Regions from separate parts of the Bacillus capparidis genome, predicted to be linked through region 1. Evidence: riboswitches for the same ligand, from Rfam matches in the RefSeq annotation. Region 1 holds a riboswitch; each other region holds the start of a gene.
What was found. A riboswitch is a leader RNA that binds a small molecule or an ion and turns the genes downstream of it on or off. The one in region 1 is predicted to bind S-adenosylmethionine.
Positions count from the first base shown of each region.

Region 2: linked by a shared signal. The riboswitch ahead of JOC74_RS12010 (M20 metallopeptidase family protein) and the one ahead of metK (methionine adenosyltransferase) in region 1 are both predicted to bind S-adenosylmethionine.
Region 3: linked by a shared signal. The riboswitch ahead of mtnK (S-methyl-5-thioribose kinase) and the one ahead of metK (methionine adenosyltransferase) in region 1 are both predicted to bind S-adenosylmethionine.

Region 1 is NZ_JAFDST010000005.1:287,073-292,268, forward strand. Features, by position in the region: gene asnB (asparagine synthase (glutamine-hydrolyzing)) at 1-938, opposite strand, end outside; gene metK (methionine adenosyltransferase) at 1,238-2,437, opposite strand; SAM riboswitch class I at 2,629-2,749, opposite strand; gene pckA (phosphoenolpyruvate carboxykinase (ATP)) at 2,919-4,502, shown strand; gene JOC74_RS18990 (DUF2584 domain-containing protein) at 4,533-4,778, opposite strand; gene JOC74_RS18995 (alpha/beta hydrolase family protein) at 4,816-5,196, opposite strand, start outside.
Region 2 is NZ_JAFDST010000002.1:976,867-982,062, reverse strand. Features, by position in the region: gene cidR (cidABC operon transcriptional activator CidR) at 1-749, opposite strand, end outside; partial or broken gene JOC74_RS12020 (SAM-dependent methyltransferase) at 915-1,089, opposite strand; partial or broken gene JOC74_RS12015 (PLP-dependent transferase) at 1,161-1,729, opposite strand; SAM riboswitch class I at 1,805-1,908, opposite strand; SAM riboswitch class I at 2,100-2,203, shown strand; gene JOC74_RS12010 (M20 metallopeptidase family protein) at 2,316-3,512, shown strand; gene JOC74_RS12005 (ABC transporter substrate-binding protein) at 3,525-4,934, shown strand; gene JOC74_RS12000 (hypothetical protein) at 4,819-5,112, shown strand; gene JOC74_RS11995 (ABC transporter permease) at 5,182-5,196, shown strand, end outside.
Region 3 is NZ_JAFDST010000001.1:257,320-262,515, forward strand. Features, by position in the region: gene JOC74_RS01300 (PAS domain-containing sensor histidine kinase) at 1-466, shown strand, start outside; gene JOC74_RS01305 (methylated-DNA--[protein]-cysteine S-methyltransferase) at 463-960, shown strand; gene JOC74_RS23790 (hypothetical protein) at 1,047-1,169, shown strand; gene mtnK (S-methyl-5-thioribose kinase) at 1,441-2,625, opposite strand; SAM riboswitch class I at 2,712-2,859, opposite strand; gene JOC74_RS01315 (carbon-nitrogen family hydrolase) at 2,929-3,705, opposite strand; gene JOC74_RS01320 (pyridoxal phosphate-dependent aminotransferase) at 3,801-4,991, shown strand.

The DNA of each region.
Region 1 (5,196 bases):
TAGTTCTCTACCCCAAGTTTTTCAGCTGTTTCCTTGGCAACATCCACTTCACTGAAGCCTTCCTGTTCAAATCCGACAGAAAATGTTTTCAGTTCAGGGTGGAATTCCTTCGCAACAGATACGATAAATGAAGAATCAATACCGCCTGACAGGAATGACCCCACCGGCACATCGCTTCTCATATGGACATTTACAGAATCGTAAATGATATCTCTTACTTCTTTGATCAGCTTGCCTTCTTCCGTTGCAGATGGCTGGAAGCTTACCTTCCAATACGTATTAAATTGGAGCTCGCCTCCCGGGCGCAAAGTAAACTGCTGGCCGGGACCTACTTTTTTTACTTTTTCGTCCAATGTATCGGGCTCTGGCACAAATTGAAAAGACATGTATTGCTGTAGAGCTTTTTTATCTAATGAAAAATCGTTGGACACAGAGGATAAGCTTTTTCTTTCGGAAGCAAAATAGACCTGTCCATCGGTTTTCTTATAGTATAAAGGTTTGATTCCAAACGGATCTCTTGCACCATATAACAGTTTTTCTTGTTTATCCCATATTAAAAAAGAAAACATTCCCCTTAAACGGGAAGCAGCATCTTCTTTGTATCTGCAGTATGTAGCGAGAAGAACCTCCGTGTCAGAGTCTGTCTCAAATGTATACCCTTCTTGTGTTAATTCTTCTTTTAATTCAATATAGTTATATATTTCACCATTAAAAATGATCCAATAGTTTTCGTCTTCATATGATAAAGGCTGTTTGCCGTTTTCAACGTCGATAATGCTCAGTCTTCTAAAACCGAATCCTACATGAGCATCGTGATAATATCCTTCATCATCTGGTCCGCGATGAACAATCGACCGATTCATTTGGGCAATAATCTCTTTTTGATTATCTACCTGTGATAATGGCCGATGGTTTAGAACTCCTACAAACCCACACATGGCTTTTCCTCCATTAATTATTAGTTTAATAACCAGATATCTTATACTTTACAGGAATAGAATTTATTCGTCAAAAACATTCATCGTTCAAAATCAAATGAAAAGCCGCTAACCAGCGGCTTTTTTCGTTTCTTCTTAATACTATTTATCCCGTATTAACGGGCAGTAAGACCCCCACCTTAAGGTTTTGAATGTAAACGAGTAATCCTAGGTGAGGGATAACTGCCCGTAAAAACTAGGGTTCGTTCAACTAACAATCAGTGGGGGAAGAAAAGCCCCCCACTGATTGAAGTTTCACTTTATGAAAGTGCTTCAGCCTTCAAAATTTCGGCTTTATCTGTTCGTTCCCAAGGCAGATCAAGGTCATGGCGGCCAAAATGTCCGTAAGCTGCAGTTTGTTTATAGATTGGACGTCTCAAGTCGAGCATTTTAATGATTCCTGCCGGCCTTAAATCAAAGTGCTTTGAAACGACCTCTGTCAATTTTTCCTCAGAAGCTTTTCCAGTTCCGAATGTATTGATTGAAATGGATACCGGACGGGCAACACCAATGGCGTATGCAAGCTGTACTTCACAAGACTCCGCAAGTCCAGCAGCTACGATATTTTTTGCAACGTAGCGGGCTGCATAAGCTGCAGAACGATCCACTTTAGTCGCATCTTTACCGGAAAACGCTCCACCGCCGTGTCGCGCATAGCCGCCATAAGTGTCAACGATAATTTTCCTTCCGGTAAGACCCGCATCTCCCTGCGGTCCGCCTATCACAAATCTGCCGGTAGGGTTAATGAAATATTTTGTCTGTTCATCAATTAGCTCTTTCGGCACTACTGGCGTAATCACGTACTCCTTAATATTGCGCTGGATCTGCTCCAGTGATATTTCCGGATGGTGCTGAGTTGAGATGACAATGGTGTCAATCCGGATCGGCTTGTCGTTTTCATCATATTCAACTGTCACCTGTGTTTTTCCATCAGGTCGAAGATACGGAAGGATGTCTTCCTTTCTCACTTCCGTTAAACGTCTTGAAAGTTTATGTGCAAGTGAAATCGGCAGAGGCATGAGCTCTTTTGTTTCATTGCAGGCAAATCCAAACATCAGCCCTTGGTCTCCTGCTCCGATTGCTTCGATCTCAGCATCTGACATCGTTCCTTCACGGGCTTCCAATGCTTTGTCTACACCCTGCGCAATATCGGCAGACTGCTCATCTATTGAAGTAAGTACAGCACACGTCTCAGCATCGAAGCCATACTTCGCGCGAGTATAGCCAATCTCTTTTATCGTTTCACGGACCGTTTTTGGGATATCTACGTATGTTGTTGTTGTGATTTCACCGCTTACAAGAACGAGACCCGTTGTGACAGAAGTTTCACAAGCAACTCTTGCATTTGGATCCTTTTTCAAAATCTCATCTAAAATACTATCAGAAATTTGGTCACATATTTTATCCGGATGTCCCTCTGTAACCGATTCTGATGTGAAAAGACGACGTTGTTTGGTCATTATTCAATTTCCTCCTGAAAATACGATTAACACCTATACAAGGTATTAATCTGCTATATGATACGGAACTCGTTCCCTCTCGGTCTATTTTACGGTAAGCTCTGCCTGCCAAATGAACCTGGAGTTGTTTTTTACAGCTCAAAAAACCTTATCCTTACTAGAGGAAAGGTTCTACATTTGCAAGCCTTTCACTCTTATCGATCAAGGTATGAATAGAACCTTGCGACAGGTTAGCACCTTGGTTTTCATTGAATAAGAAAACCGGTTGCTGGGCTTCATTGGGCCTGTCCCTCCGCCAGCTCGGGATAAGAGAATCCGTTCAATGACTAATCATAGCGCAATCCTTCTTGTTGTGTCAATATGGCAAACCTCTTCTGTTGAAAAGGTTCAAAAGAACTACATAATTAGTATAGATTATTAAAATTAATGTGTTATACTATTTTTAAATTTGCTATAAAATAATGTGTAAAGGAAGGTAAATATGACTCCATTGGAAATGAAAAGTGAGCTGCAATCATTGTTAACCGGCGAAAACACGAAATTCAATTTATCCGTTCCCAAGCTTGTTGAAAAAATTCTTTTTCGAAATGAAGGGATCTTAACTTCCACTGGAGCGATTAGAGCGACGACTGGCGCATATACCGGCAGGTCGCCTAAAGACAAATTTATCGTTGAAGAAGCTTCCTCAACGGAAAACATTGATTGGGGAGCAGTAAATCAGCCGTTCTCAGAAACGGCATTTGATAAGCTTTACACAAAAGTGACCGATTATTTAAAACAGCGCGAGGAATTATTTGTGTTTGAAGGATTTGCAGGAGCTAATGAAAAATATCGCATACCGATTACAGTTATTAATGAATTAGCGTGGCATAATTTATTTGCGAGACAATTATTTATCCGGCCGGGTACATCTGACTACAAGACCGTCGAAACCTCATTTACAATTATCTCTGCACCTAATTTCAAGGCGGATCCGGCAATCGATGGGACTCATTCAGAGACGTTTATCATCATATCTTTTAAAAGGAGAGTCATCTTGATCGGGGGAACAGAATATGCAGGAGAAATGAAAAAATCCGTTTTCTCCGTCATGAATTATCTTTTGCCAGAACGCGGCATTTTACCGATGCATTGTTCGGCAAATGTAGGACCCGAAGGAAATGTTGCGCTTTTCTTCGGACTGTCAGGGACAGGAAAAACGACTCTTTCTGCTGATCCAAACCGAAAGCTGGTTGGTGATGACGAGCACGGATGGTCAAATACAGATGTCTTTAACATTGAAGGCGGCTGCTATGCGAAATGTGTTAATCTGTCCGAAGAGAATGAACCACAAATCTTTAATGCCATCCGCTTCGGCTCAGTGCTTGAAAATGTGATGATCGATGAAATCTCACATGCCGCGGACTACAATGATACATTTTACACAGAAAACACTCGTGCTGCCTATCCTATCGATGCAATTAACAATAGTTTAAAGCCAAGCATTGCCGGGCACCCGGAGGCAATTGTATTTTTAACCGCAGACGCGTTCGGCGTTCTTCCTCCGATTAGCAAATTAACAAAGGAACAGGCAATGTACCACTTTTTAAGCGGATATACGAGTAAGCTTGCGGGAACGGAAAGAGGGGTTACATCTCCGGAAACAACGTTCTCAACATGCTTCGGTTCGCCATTTCTTCCACTTCCTCCTCATGTCTATGCTAAAATGCTGGGCGATAAAATTGAACAGCATGACGTAAAAGTCTTTCTGGTTAACACTGGGTGGACTGGCGGTGGATACGGAGTCGGAAAGAGAATGAGCCTGAAATATACAAGGACTATGGTGAGGGCAGCTCTTGATGGAGAATTGAATCATACTGAAATGATTAAAGATGATGTATTCGGTCTTCATATCCCGATTCATGTTCCAGGTGTTCCCGATGATGTGCTCTTTCCGGAAAAAACCTGGTTTTCCCAAGAAGAATATCAGGAAAAAGCCCGATTTTTAGCCAATGAATTTAAGCTGAATTTTAAAAAGTTCTCCAATATACCTTCCGCTATTAAAGAAAAAGGCGGGCCAAACTAAGACAAAAGCTGGCGAATCATATCGCCAGCTTTAATTGGTTGAATGAAGTGAAACTAATTTATAAGTCAAACGTGTTTTTTTCTGTTCAAGCTCAAGCTTTTCAATATAGGCTGTTCCGATTTTTTCGCCTTCAATTGTTTTTCTGACTTCCAACGGAATGTCAAGCGGATAAAGGCGATAGCCTTCTTTCACAAGTACAAAGAGATTTTCATCATTTAGGCGCTTTTCATTTCCTTTCGTTACAATCACCGTATTCAACTCAACCGGCATGCCCATGTTCATTTCCTCCTCTTTCCCTCTATTGTAACTTAGATTAACGTATTACGCCGGCGTTTTCCTGAGCTTTCATCCATGCAGTGAGTTGCCGAACGATTTTCCGATTTTCTTGCGGGGGAAAATAATGTGTATAATCAGGCTTGTACCAAGCAGTGACCGGAATTCCATGTTCAGCGAGCGCACGTTCAAGACGATAGGAATGCTCAATCGATACATTTTTATCGAGAAGACCGTGAATGAGCAATACAGGAGCTCTCATGTGATGAAGCTTTTGAAAAGGGGAGCGAAAATCATACTCATCCGGCACTTTGCTTGGATTTCCCCCTATCACTCTTTTCATCATTCGCCTTAAGTCCTTTCGCTCTTTATAGGTACAAGCGATATCACTTACTCCTCCCCAAGAAACAAAGGAAGAAAC
Region 2 (5,196 bases), on a different contig from region 1:
TCATCAAGATATTCGCAAGTGCTTTTAGGGAGTAAGGTGACTCCTAATTTGCTAGCGACCATTTCTTCAATAAATTCCCATTGTGAGCTTTCCGAGATGATGCTTGGTTTAAATCCTGACTTAGTGCATGCAGCAACAATTCGATCTCGTAGCGCAAAGTCTTTATTAAAAAAGACAAAGTTTTCATGCTCAAGTTCAGCCATCGGAATTTTCGTTTTATCCGCCAATCGATGTTCCGAATCGACGATCAGCATTAACTCTTCCTTCATGAAAGGATGGCAATCAAATAATTCCTGATTTGTCGGAAGAACAATCACACCGAAATCAAGCTTGTCGTCTATAATATTCTCTTCAATTTTTTTTGAACCGTCTTCAACTAACTCGAAGGTGATACCGGGATATTCTTTATGGAATTGCCCCATAATTGTTGAGAAAAACAAAGAATTAATGAGCGGAGGCAAGCCAATTCGAATATGGCCTTTTTTTAAATGAGAAATATTTTCCAGCTCTGTCTCCAATTGATGAAAGGCTTTATCAATGATTTTTGCCTGCTCATATAGAACACGTCCGGCATCAGTCAAAGTTAATTTTTTCCGCGAACGATTGAAAAGGACAACTCCGAGCTCTTCCTCTAAATTTTTAATCATTTTGCTAATGGCCGGCTGCGTGACAAACAAATGGTCAGCTGCGCGGGTAAAGCTATTTAAACGGGCAACTTCGATAAAATACTGTAGCTGTTTGATATCCAATACTTTCACCTGCTTGCAAACGGAAATTTATACAATAAAGTACCAATCGTTATTATGAAAAAATAAGACTATTTGTAGTGTAGCATATTATTGCAAATAAAATTTAAAGAATGTTCGCCAGCCCCTATACGAAAACAGGGTCTCATACTTTGAGACCCTGTTTCCTTAAATCGCGATTGATTGAATGATGAAACGGTGCTGTTTTACAAAGTATCCTTCCGTTTGAATCATTTGGATCCTTGTATTTTTCTATCGTAAAATCAGGTATTTGCCATGGGATAGCTTTTAAATAATAGACTATCGCTCCAATATCATAAAATCTTTGAACAGGAAATTCTTCAGCAAAAGACCATCTGTGATACCGCGTTTTCTCCGCTCATCCTCCGGCATGGCGGCATGCGACATCTCAGCCAGATCTGCCCCTTGTGTAATTGGCTGCTGGAAATATGGTGTCAGGAATGTATTGTCGGACAATCAACAATAGCTTGTGTGCTCTCGCCAACTGCGCATACGCTGCAATGTCGATTTCCTGCATCAGCGGGTTTGTCGGTGTCTCCAGGAAGATCGCTTTTGTCCATCCGTTATCATCGCTGCTGTTTCTTCCACAGTCCGAAATAGAGCGTAAATCGGCGTCACTCCGAATGATTCTAAAAAGAAATCGAACAGTCGATAAGTTCCTCCGTATATATCCTCCGGCACAAGCAGTGAGTCGCCAGATCGGAAAAGTGATAATACAAGTTGGATTGCTGCCATGCCCGAGCTGCAGGTAAATGCCTGATCGCCCTTTTCAAGCTTTGCGAACCCATCCTCCAGAACAGATCAAGTCGGGTTCTTCGTCCTGGAATAATCATAACCGGTTATTCCCCTATTCCGCTATGTACATAGGCGGTGGAAAGATAAACCGGCGGATTGACAGCCCCTGTCACTCCATCACTTCGATTACCTATCTGTACAAATGTCGTCTCCAAGCTACTTCCTATATTGTTTCTCACCCTTCTATAAAAAAAGACCCTTCTCCCCAAAAAGGAAGAAGGTTCAGTCATAACCAAATCAGCTTCTTATCTTTAAGGCGGATACCTTTTGGAATTAGCACCGTGTCTTGACAGACTGGTTGCTGAGACATCATAGGGCCAAGTCCCTCCGTCTCTCTTGATAAGAAAATTATTATTTATTTTTTATATTAAAGATATGTTACATACAGGAAAATCCGGTCAAGTCATTTTTTAAAGTTTTCTATCAAGTACAATTATTTCTGTTGAATTTTTTAGCTACAGCAGTTTCTGATGGCACTCTAAGTTAAAAAATAGGATTGACACCCAGAACTTTTCGGTCTATCCTTACAACTAATATTTCTTATCCAGATTGGTAAAGGGAATGGCCCTGCGAAGCCAAAGCAACAGGCTGCAAGCCGCAGTACTGTGCTAATTCCAGGTGTTTGTCACCGAAGATAAGAAGAGCAGAAGCTTAAAAAAGGCCCTCTTCTATTCGGAAGGGGTCTTTTTTAAAGGCAAAATCCGACTAATTCCATAGTAAATATCAAGATTATTACATACAGGAGGCTACATGATGGAGACCATGAAGCAGACACTTGCGGAGGTACATACAGAATTGGAAAATGATTTCGCAGAAGTCGTCAAATGGCGGCGATATCTGCATCAGCATCCTGAATTAAGTTTTCAGGAGACGAAAACCGCCCGTTTCATCGCCGATAAGCTGCGCAGCTTCGGCTACGAAGATATCCAGACAGATATCGGCGGGTATGGCATCGTCGCATCGCTGTCAGGGAAAGAGGCAGGACCTACGATTGCCCTCAGAGCTGATTTCGATGCCCTGCCGATAGTGGATGAGAAAGAAACAGCCTATCGATCCAAAATACCTGGCGTGATGCACGCTTGCGGACATGACGGCCATACTGCTGCTTTGCTGGGGACTGCCAAAGCATTGATCAAGCATAAAGACAGCCTGAAAGGCATAGTTGTCTTCCTGTTCCAGCCTGCTGAGGAAGTACCGCCCGGCGGTGCCAAGGCAATGATTGAAGATGGCGCACTTGACGGTGTCGATTATGTCTATGGCGCTCATCTTAACTCTGCTGCCCCTGTCGGGAAGATCGGTGTCGGTGAAGGATTCAAAATGGCCGCAGTGGATAAATTTGCGATCACCATCCAAGGAAAAGGTGGTCATGGCGCAGCACCACAAGAGGCTGTCGATCCAATCGTCATCGGCAGTGATATCGTAAGTGCTTTGCAGAAGATTGTCAGCCGAAGAGTCAGCCCACTGGAATCTGCGGTGGTGACACTGGGTGTATTCCAGTCCGGTAACGCATTCAATGTCATACCGGATACCGCCAAATTGGAAGGCACAGTGCGGACGTTCAATGCCGACATCCGCAAGCAGGTCAGACAGCAAATAGAAGCCATCGTTTCCGGAATCACGAGCGGTTTCGGTGCGACTTATTCCATCGATTACCTGCACGGCTATCCTGCGCTTTATAACCATCCAGAGGAAACTGCTCTTTTGCAGCAGCTATTCTCTGAACAATTCGGTGAAGAACAGGTAATAGAACTTGAAACTGGGATGGGAGCAGAGGATTTCGCTTATTACTTGCAGGAAAAACCCGGCAGCTTTTTTAAAGTCGGCTCCCGCAATGAGGATACAGCCACACACTATCCGCATCATCATCCGAAATTCGACATCGATGAGCGGGCATTGCTCATCACGGAGAAAGCATTCACGAAAATCGTATTCTCGTTATTGGGAAGCTAAGGAGGAAATGTCTTGAAGAAGAAATTTGCACTCATACTATTCGGCTTAGCGGCCACCATCGCCTTATTCGGCTGCTCCGGCAATTCCAGCAGCAGCTCCGGTACAAGCGGCGGAGAACCTGTTGAAGGCGGCGACTTGAATGTTGCCATGACGGCGGATCCCGACACACTGGATTGGATGTATTCCGGCGAAAGTGTTGCGAGAAAAATCGGCTGGCATATCTATGAAGGTTTGTTCGCCCTGGATAAGGATTACCAGGCTCGTCCTTTACTAGCTGACGACTATACCGTCAGCGATGACAAGAAAACATACACCATCACCCTTCGTGATGGACTGAAATTCCACAACGGCCAGGACGTAACTGCCGAGGATGCCAAAGCATCGATCGAGCGCTGGCTTAAGGTCTCTTCCGTCGGTAAGATCACAGCAACACATGTGAATTCTGTCGAAGCAAAAGATGACTTGACATTGGTCATTACGCTGAAAGACCCATATACCGCTTTGCTAACCGATCTGGCTGCTCCGAAAGCATCTGCTGTCATCATTCCTGCCGATATCGCGGAAGCTGCGGGTGAACAGCCGCTGAAAAATGAACAGCTGATCGGTACAGGTCCATTCAAATTCGATTCCTGGAAGCGCGGCAACGAAATCGTCCTTTCCAGATTCGAAGATTATCAATCTCGCGAAGAGGAAGACTGGGGCGGTCTGACTGGTAAAAAGACAGCTTATCTGGATACGATTCATTTCAAGATCGTGAAAGACCCACAAGTAATGCTCAATGGATTGAAGACAGATCTATATGATTATGTACAGTCCATCCCACTTGATTTGTATGATGTAGTCGATACCACACCTAATGTCGAACCAGCTATCTCAAGCAATGGATATTCCGTCATCACCCCGGATAAATCCGAAGCGCCATTTGACGATATAAAAGTCCGTGAAGCACTTCACGCAGCGCTTGATAAAGAGGCCATCGCCAAGGCTACTTATGGTAATAGTGAATTCTATAATCTGGATGGAGCCCTGTTCACGCCCGATCAAACAGCTCTTTACTTGGATCAAAACATCGATAATTTCGAAGCTTATGATCCAGATGAGGCGAAAAAGCTGCTGGAGGTCAGCTCTTATGATGGGCAGCCGGTGAAAATCATCTTCTCGAATGACCATGCAGAGTATAAGAAAATCGCCGAAATTGCAGAACAGCAGCTGGAAGCAGCAGGCTTCAATGTCGAGCTTGAGTCCTATGAATGGGCAACCTACCTGGAAAAATGGAGCGTTGCTGCTAACTGGGATATGGTCGTAGTTGGCTGGTCTCCGTTCTTCTCGCCAAACCAAGCCGGAATGGTCAGTCAGGATTCCAACAGCAGCGGCTGGTATAACAGCGAACGCCCGGCAGGAGCTTGTCACACAGTGGGGTGAAGCAGAAGATGAAGCTGCCCAAAAAGAAATACTGGCTGAGCTGAATAAGACAATCTACGATGAGCTTCCGTTTGAAAAAGTAAGCAACCTTTCCACTTTGGATGCACGCACTTCCAAGCTGCAGGATTATGAAGATTGGTATGGTCCGCGCTTCTGGAATACATGGAAATCCAAGTAATGCCCCGAGGAAATCGCCTGCGTTACCGCTGGCGGTTTTCTTCCATTTCTAAATAAAGGAGTGATTCTTGTGCTTCACTATACA
Region 3 (5,196 bases), on a different contig from region 1:
AGAACGAAACGTAACGCAAATTATGAGAGATACAATTGAACTCCTGCATGCCCAAGCAAACATGAGCAATGTACAAATCCATCTTGACGTCTATGAAGAGATCGCCGACATATACTGCGAACCAAATCAATTAAAACAGGTCTTTATAAATATTTTAAAAAATGCGATTGAAGTCATGCCTTCTGGTGGAAATATATACGTGGCGATTAAGTCTGTTGATGATCATCATATATGTATTTCTATGACGGATGAAGGCAGCGGAATCAGTGAAGATAAATTAAAGCGATTGGGAGAACCCTTTTATACAACGAAGGAAAGAGGGACAGGACTTGGTCTTATGGTCAGCTATAAGATTATGAAAGAGCATCAAGGGAAAATAGAAGTAGAAAGTGAAGAAGGAAAAGGAACAAGCTTCTATTTAACCTTGCCGATCAGGCAAAAAGTCGAAGAGGAGAGTATCAAGTGATCTATGGAATGAAAGTTGATCTTCCGATTGGACAAGTATCGATCCTTGAAACTGACGGGTATATCAGTCATTTGCTGTTGGATCAAGCCCAGCTTGATAAGCTGCTAAACAAAGGTATAGAGATACGCTTTAAGGAAACGGAGCTTTTACAACAAGCGATTTTCCAGTTGCAGGAGTACTTTGATGGGATACGTACAAATTTTACAGTGCCTATCAAACAAAAAGGAACGCCATTTCAAGAAAACGTATGGGAGGCTCTCAGCTTAATCCCTTACGGTGAATCCAGAAGCTACTCGGATATTGCTCTGCAAATTGGCAAGCCGGCTGCCGTGAGAGCAATCGGCCAAGCAAACAAATGCAATCAGCTACCTGTGTTTGTTCCTTGCCACCGGGTGATCGGAAAAAATTCGTCTCTTACCGGGTACGCCGGCCAAAAAACAGATCAAAAAGCGATATTGCTAAAGCATGAAAACATTTTGTTTAAGGAAAAATAATTCAAATGGCATGTTCCGTTTTTTTACGCAAGACATATTATTTAATTAAGTCAAAAAAGTTGGTCTTGTGAAAAAGGAGGGTCTATATGAAAACAGGAAGACCATCCAAAATAGCAGGCTATGCTATCTTATTAAGTAAGTTACACGTTCTTACAATTGAACAAAAGGATATGATTATCCAAATGCATATGCAAAAATACGATGCATAGCTTTTCTATAATGGATATACGATCAAATTCTAGGCTGAAAAATACTAGATGTGATGGGCTCTGCCTAAACAAGTGAGACTCGGAAACGTCCTTATTTTTATCCTGCAGGAACGGGCAAGAAGACTCCCACCTTAACTTTTGAAGCAGGTGGGGATTATCTGCCAGTAAATTTTGGATCAGATCATTTAACAATCAGTGTTGGATGTCATGTGTAAAGGCTAAATACTTATCCCACTGATTAAAGATGAACTTTATTGCAGAGTAAGAAGCATCACTCGTGTTCTAACTGGGTGAGCAAAGTTATCATGCCTTCTGCATCTTGTAAATTTTCACGTTCTTTAATGAGTAGCAGTCCAAAACGAATGGCCAAGGATTTTCTTTCGATTCGATTGACAATTGGGACTGGATTTATATCAGAATCTTGAGCGGCTCCAATTGAGTAGCGGATTAATTCACATCCGGCAAAGCCAGCTGCGTCTGCAAAAATTTGGTATAACAGATCTTGAATATTGATTTTCGTTTTATACAGCTCGCGGCAGTCTTTGCGGAAAGCCTCTTTAAATGTATTGCTGAAAACGGTCCACACAGTAATAATGTGATGTAACAGTGAGCTTTTCTCATCATCATGAGACATTGTATGGATCAACAAATCAGCAATAATTTTTCCGATATCAAAACCGATCGGTCCGAAAAAAGCAAATTCAGGATCGATAATTTTCGTTACATGTTGATTAGAAAAAATGCTTCCAGTATGTAGATCTCCATGGATAAGAGATTCTGTTTTACTAGTAAATGTATTCCTTAGTTTAGATGCTTCATCAAGAAGCGAGGAGTCATCCCGAAAACCTTTAACAATGGTTCGCAGTTCTTCTTCAAATTCATTCGAATTACTAGCGAAAAAGGGGTCAGTAAACAATAGTTTTTCGGTAATTGCGCACAGATCGGGATTCGAAAATTGCTTCTCCAATTCATTTTTGACTTGCGGATCAAGAAAATAAGCCGAATTGTAGAATAGCGTCTTCCCAAGAAATTCTCCAACGTGCTCTGAGAAGAGCGGATAGGTTTTGCCTTCAATCAGCCCCTTTCGCAATATGGATAAGTGGGATAAATCCTCCATCACGATTACGGCAAGTGTGGTATCCGAATAATAAATTTTCGGAACGAGGTGCGGGACATGCTCTGCCTGCCGAATCAATGCACTGCTTTCGATTCTGGCTCTGTTTGCTCGTAACGGCAAGCTTTCGCCGAAAAGTTGGCCGAATGGGACAACCTGTTTAATAATAATGCTTCTATTATTTTCTTGATCTCTCACTCGAAAAACCCGGTTTCGATTTCTGTTTCCGATTTCTTGACAGGTAATTGTGCTTTTTCCTGAAAAAAGTCCAAGCTTGACGGCGAGTGCTGCGCCGGAACTCACAGTAAGCGTTTCATACGCAGGTGTTTTTGTAGTTGCCATAGTACGTTTCTCCCTCCAGTAAACATATAAAAGCCTCTTTCCCATTCTGAGAAAGAGGCTTTGCAAGTAAAATAACAGGTTTGCCTCTCTTATCTCTCAGAAATAAGTCTGATGGAATTAGCACCGTGCCCTGCATAGGCGCTTGAATCATGCTGCGCCCCATTTCGCAATGGAATTACGGTCGGTTGCTGTCGGGGTCAAAAGGCCAATCCCTCGCCCGACTCTCGATAAGAGAAATATATTATTTTGTCGACTGTTTAGAATGTACCAAGGTGTAACATGTTTGTCAATTGTTTTTTAGCCTTAGTATAATTCTGTTCTTCTGTCGGAAAAGATCGGAATTTGCGCCCGAATCTTTTCGCTGATTCCAAGCTCAAGCTCCGCTGAAATGATTTCTTCACCGTCAGAAGCTTCGGCGATAATTTTCCCCCACGGATCAATAATCATGCTGTGGCCAGCAAATTGATTATCAGGGTTGCTCCCGGAACAGTTGCATGCAGCGACAAAACACTGGTTCTCGATCGCTCTGGCTATTAGAAGGGCTTTCCAATGATCGAGCCTTGGAGCTGGCCACTCGGCTGAAACAAATAGTAAAGAAGCCCCGTTTTCTGTGTGCTTTCTGATCCATTCAGGAAATCGAATGTCATAGCATATGACTCCGCAAGCTTGAATGCCTTCCAAAGCAAATGTGTTTTCCTTCGAACCTGCTGCTAAATATTGATGCTCGTCCATTAATTTAAATAAGTGGACTTTGCTATATTCACTTAACATATCTCCGTTTTTCCCGACAATGTACATCGTATTGTAAATACCGTCATTTTTTTTCACTGCTACCGAACCGGCGACAATATTCACTTCGTAGGTGCGGGCAATGTCTGACAGCCACTGTTTAGTATACTTGCCATTTTCATCGCCGATTTCATCAAGCCTTGATAAATCATAGCCCGTTGTCCACAGTTCAGGCAGTATAACCACATCTGCATCGCTGGCTTTTTTAATAAACCTTTCTGCTTTTTGATAATTTTCTGCGGGATTTCCAAAAGAAATATCAAATTGGAGACATGCGATTTTCAATTTTATCTTGCTCCTTCCCGAAAATTGCTTTACATTTTGTTTATACAATAAATGATAACTTAGAATCATTTCAAGAATTTTTTATAGTAGGTGACAGAAAAATGAATTTTGAACAGTCCACCCTTTTAAAGCAGCTTCCTGATCAATTCTTTGCTGCACTCGTACAGAAAGCGGCTAAAAAAATAAATGAAGGTGTTGATGTCATTAATTTAGGGCAAGGAAATCCCGATCAGCCCACTCCACAGCATATTGTCGAGGCAATGGAAGAAGCTGTTCGGAAGCCTGTACATCACAAGTACTCTTCATTTCGTGGAAGCCAAGCCTTGAAAGAAGCCGTTTGTGAATTTTATAGTAGAGAATACGGTGTTACTCTCGATCCAGACACGGAGGTTGCTATACTGTTTGGCGGGAAGGGGGGGCTGGTTGAATTGCCCTTATGCCTTCTGAATCCAGGTGATACAGTTTTAGTGCCTGATCCGGGGTACCCTGATTATATGTCCGGAGTCGCTTTGGCAAAAGCTGAGATGGAAATGATGCCGCTAACAGCGGAAAACAATTTTTTGCCTGATTATGGCCGAATTCCTTCACAAAAAATGAAGGACGCCAAGCTTATGTATTTAAATTACCCAAACAATCCGACCGGAGCAGCGGCAACTGCACCGTTTTTCGAAGAGACTGTGAAAGCTGCAAAGGATAATAGCATCTGTGTTGTTCACGATTTTGCTTACGGTGCGATCGGATTCGATCATAAAAAGCCGATAAGCTTTTTGCAGACAAAAGGAGCGAAAGATATCGGCATCGAGATCTATACCTTGTCAAAAACTTATAACATGGCTGGATGGCGTGTTGGTTTTGCCGTTGGGAATGCTTCTGTGATCGAAGCAATCAATTTGTACCAGGATCACATGTATGTCAGTCTTTTTGGTGCTGTTCAAGAAGCGGCAGTAACGGCTCTTTTGTCTGAACAAAGCTGTGTGGATCAACTCGTCGAATTATATGAAAAAAGGAGAAATGTTTGGGTCAAAGCCGTACGTGAGATAGGCTGGGATGTGGAATCACCTGCGGGCTCTTTTTTTGTATGGCACCCGGTACCAAAAGGCTATACATCTGTAGAATTTTCAGATCTATTATTGGAGAAAGCAGGAGTTGTCGTTGCACCTGGCGAAGGGTTTGGCGCATACGGACAGGGTTATGTGCGAGTCGGCCTGTTGACAAGCGAACAGCGTCTTCGTGAAGCAGCCGAACGAATTGGCGAGTTAGGCCTTTTTAGGAAAATAAATCATTTCTCCTAATAAATATCCTGCGCTGAAAAGCTTTAAGAAAGTATACGTAAGAAATTTGCAATTAGCATAATTAATAAAAGTATAGCGTCTCATAACCCAGTGAGGCGTTTTTTCTGTATTTTTAGCAAAAATCATTATGGAAATTGAATAAAAATTGTTTACAAAACTTTGAATCTGGGTATTAAATTGTAAATAAAAACAGGGTATACTTATG